One region of the Mesorhizobium sp. B2-6-1 genome, then DNA from elsewhere that is predicted to be linked to it. Evidence: predicted binding sites of a transcription regulator. Region 1 holds the regulator's gene; the other holds the start of a gene.
What was found. Region 1 encodes PhoB, which activates phosphate uptake and scavenging genes when phosphate is short. Its sites were predicted from a motif close to TGTCATNNANCTGTCAT; they were not measured.

Region 1 (2,201 bases):
TTCCACCATATCGGCGATCTCCTCCGACCTGATTGGCGAAGGCATCCTGGCGCAGAGCAAGCCGAGCGAGGCCGGTGCGCTGAAACGCGGTCGGCCGCAGGTCGGCCTCAGCCTCAACCCTGAAGCCGCGGCGGTGATGACCGTTGTGCTGTCGCTGAATTTCCTCTCCGTCGCAGTCATCGACTATGCCGGCCAGGTGATATCTGAGGAGCAGCGCCGGCTGGACACGCTGACCCTGTCGCGCGAGGCGCTGATCGGCGAATGCGTGGCCATCGTCAGGCGGCGGTTCGAGGATCCCGACCTCGACGTCGGCAGCATCGCCCGTATCGCGCTGGCGATCCAGGGCATCACCGACACGGATGCGCGCGCCATGCTGTGGTCGCCGATCACGCCGCAGACCGACATCGCCTTCGCCGACATACTGGAGGCCGAGTTCGGCATTCCCGCCACCATGGAGAACGATTGCAACATGATGGCGGTGGCGCTGCGCTGGCGCGATCCCCAGCGCTACCGCGACGACTTCATCGCCATACTTTTGTCGCACGGCATCGGCATGGGCTTGGTGCTGAAGGGTGAACTGTTCACCGGCACCCATTCATCCGGAGGCGAGTTCGGCCACATGATCCATCGCCCCGGCGGGGCGCTCTGCCGCTGCGGGCGGCGCGGCTGCGTCGAGGCCTATGCCGGCAACTATGCCATTTGGCGCAACGCGAGGCAGCTTGGCGAGGACACCCAGCCCGTCGACGTCAGCGACGCCGACATGCGCACCCTGGCGGCCTCGGCGCGCGAAAAGGACGGGCCGGAGCGCGAAGCCTACCGCAAGGCCGGCGAGGCGCTGGGTTACGGCCTTGGCAGCCTGTTCGCCCTGATCGATCCGGCGCCGGTCGCCATGGTCGGCGTCAGCGCCGCCGCCTTCGACCTGATCGAGCCGGCTCTGCGCGAGGCCATTGCCCAGACCGCCGGCGGCCAGCACTCGAAATCGATTTCCTTCGACACCGAGCCGAACGAACTGCCGCTGATCCGCGAGGGCTGCGCCATGCGCGCGCTAACCTTCGTCGACCAGGAAATTTTCGCGCCGGGGGCACAGGCGAAATCAGGCATAGGCGAGAACGTTGCGTGACATATCCCTAGTCTTCGCGGATCGCGTACCCCGCGCCCCGAATGGTGCGGATCACGTCAGGCATGCGGCCGTTGTTGACCGCCTTGCGCAGCCGGCCGACATGCACGTCCACGGTGCGCTCGTCGATATAGATCGTTTCGCCCCAGACATTGTCGAGCAGTTGGCTGCGCGAGAACACGCGGCCGGGATGTCGCATCATGAATTCGAGCAGGCGGAACTCGGTCGGCCCGAGCCGGATCTCGCTTTTCTTGCGGTAGACCCGGTGCGATTCACGGTCGAGCACGATGTCGCCGACCTTGAGCACGCTGGACAGAACTTCGGGCTTGGCGCGGCGCAGCAGCGCCTTGACGCGTGCCATGAATTCCGGCGTTGAGAACGGCTTGACCAGATAGTCGTCGGCGCCGGTGGAGAGACCGCGCACCCGGTCGCTTTCCTCGCCGCGCGCCGTCAGCATGATGATCGGCAGCCGCTCGGTATCGGGCCGCATGCGGAGACGGCGGCAGAGCTCGATGCCGGACACCGCCGGCACCATCCAGTCGAGCACAAGAAGGTCAGGGACATTCTCATGCAAGCGGATCTCGGCTTCGTCGCCGCGCGTCACCACCTCTACCTGATAACCCTCCGATTCCAGATTGTAACGGAGCAGCACACCCAGCGGCTCCTCGTCCTCCACCACCATGATGCGTGGCGCGATCATCGACTGGTCACCCCTGCCGTCAAGCCGCTGGCGCCGACATCGCCGTCTCGTCCTGCTTCGGGCGATTGGCGGGCAATTGCGTGCCGGTCAGCACATAATAGGCATTTTCGGCAATGTTGGTCACGTGATCGCCGATGCGCTCGAGATTCTTGGCGCAGAACAAAAGATGCGTGCAGGCGGTGATGTTGCGCGGATCCTCCATCATGTAGGTCAGCAGCTCGCGGAAGACCGACGTGTATTTGACGTCGATGCGTTCATCGTCGGCGCGCAGCTTGGCAAGTGCCGCGGCATCGCGCGCCGCATACTCCTCGATCACACCTTGGACCTGGATCAGCACAAGCTGCGCCATGGCGTCGATGGAGTGCGACAGGTCGCGCGGCGTGG
Region 2 (2,201 bases), on a different contig from region 1:
GGCGAGCGCCAGCACGCAAAGCGCTGTCATGGGCAGGCTGACGCCGGCGCTGGCCGCGGCGATCAATGCCAGCACGAGCGGAGCCGCCACGCCGGTCAGGATCTCGGGTGCGAAGAACAGCGGAAAGGTGACGCGGCGCAGGCGCGCCCAGCGGGCCTGGCGCGACCAGATCTCGCCCGGCATGCGCTGCCCGAGCGGCTGCTCGAAGGGCGAAGCGACGAGATTGACGCGCAGGCCGAGCCTGTTGACCAGTTTGGTCGACGCGGCATCCTCCGCGATCTCGGCGGCGAGCGCACGGATGCCGCCATTGGCGTCGAGCATCTGCTTGTTCCACAACATGCTCTTGCCCTGGGCAAAGCCGAGGCCAAGCGCCTCGCCGGCATATTGCCAGCGCGCCTGCAGCGTGTTGAGGAAAGCGCATTCGACTTCTGCCCAGAAGCCGTCGGGCCGCGAACCGATCGGCGTCGAGCAAACCAGGCCGGTGTCCCGCCGCCATGCCGCCATCAGGTGCTGGACGTAGTCTTTCGGCATCAGCACGTTGGAATCGGCGAGAATGACCCAGTCGTGGCGCGCTGCCTCCCAGCCCTTGACGCAGTTGTTCAGTTTCGGGTTGGCGCTGACGCGGTCGTCGCCGGTGAGCAGGCGGGCCGGCACGGCTGGAAAGCGGGCAATCGCGGCGCGGATCGGCTTGACCGCGGGGTCGTCGGCATGGGCGACACAGAAGATCAGTTCGTAGCGCGGCCAGTCGAGCGAGAAAGCGCGCTCAAGCGTCTCATGGGTAAACGGCTCGACGCCGCGCGCCGGGATGACGATCGAGACAGGCAGCGGCTTGCCGGCCGGCGGCGCGATGGCGGCGCGCCGTTTCAGGCGCGAGCAGGCGAGCAGGATGCTGGCGAGATTTGAGGCGATGAGAGCGATCGAAAGCGAGCCGGTTATGAGAGCGAGTTCCATCGATATCCGGTCACTCCAGAAAACCCGGCCCGCTTGGCGGCCGTTTTCGACAGTTCGACAGAGCGCCCGAGTCGCCCGGCATTGCTGGTGCACACCATCATTGTCATGTGTCACTCAAATGACATTGTTTGTCGGCACCTGCCCTTCAGGGACAGCAACTCGGACGCGCACGGTTGATCGAACCGCAAAGAGCGCCGAATGTTCCACACCGGATTTGTTTTGGAGCCGCTCATGTACCGCGCCGTCACGCGCAACATCGAAGTGCAGGTCAGGCCGTTCTATCTCGAGGACCGCTCGGATCCTTCGGAAAACCGCTATGTCTGGGGCTACCAGATAACGATCGACAACCAGTCCGACGAATTCGTGCAGCTGTTGTCGCGCTATTGGCACATAACCGACGGCGCCGGCCGGGTCGAGGAAGTGCGAGGCGCCGGCGTGGTCGGCGATCAGCCCGAACTCAATCCCGGCGACAGCTATCAATACACGTCGGGCTGTCCGCTCTCGACGCCGTCGGGGATCATGGTCGGTCACTACACCATGCGCAACGAGCGGGGCGAGACATTCGACATCGCCATCCCCGCCTTCTCACTCGACCTGCCGGGGACAAGGCGGACGGTGAATTAGACCAGGCGAAATCGGCGACAGCGTCTTTCTCCCCGTCACTATACGGCGAGAAATGTCCGGCAGGACAATGAGCGGGCAGCGCCGCCCCTCATCCGCCCTTCGGGCACCTTCTCCCCGTAGAACGGGGAGAAGGTGGAACCCTACTGCGTCGTAAATTCCGCCGGGTCGAAGTCATATTGCGTCGAGCAGAACTCGCAGGCGACGTGGATCCCACCGTCCTCGGTGCTGTCCTTGATCTCCTGCGCGGAGAAGCCCTCGAGGATGCCGCGGATCTTGTCGCGGGAGCATGAGCACTGATCGGCGACGGGAACGCCGCCGAAGACGCGCACGCCATGCTCGTGGAACAGACGATAGAGCAGCCGCTCTGCGCCGATGGTCGGATCGATCAGTTCGGTCGGCTCGATGGTGCCGAGCAGCGCCAGCAATTCCTGCCAGGAATTGTCTGTGGGATCGTGGATCTCCTCGCGCGGATCGCCATCCCCGCCGGGCAGGTCAGGAACGCGCATGCGCTCGGAGGCCTGCGGCAGGAACTGCGCCAGGATGCCGCCCGCCCGCCACTGCTCGCGCGCGCCGCCGGGGCCGGGCGTCAAAAGCTTGGCGACCGAAAGCCGGAGATCGGTCGGGAT

Region 2: FJ443_RS10565 (ceramide glucosyltransferase) is a predicted target of PhoB. The motif match lies at 1,059-1,075, and genes of this name have one in related genera.

Annotation. Positions count from the first base shown of each region.
Region 1 covers NZ_VFUH01000019.1:11,015-13,215, reverse strand. The annotation lists gene FJ443_RS27840 (ROK family protein) at 1-1,120, shown strand, start outside; gene phoB (phosphate regulon transcriptional regulator PhoB) at 1,128-1,817, opposite strand; gene phoU (phosphate signaling complex protein PhoU) at 1,837-2,201, opposite strand, start outside.
Region 2 covers NZ_VFUH01000004.1:30,016-32,216, forward strand. The annotation lists gene FJ443_RS10565 (ceramide glucosyltransferase) at 1-951, opposite strand, end outside; gene apaG (Co2+/Mg2+ efflux protein ApaG) at 1,183-1,575, shown strand; gene FJ443_RS10575 (Hsp33 family molecular chaperone) at 1,716-2,201, opposite strand, start outside.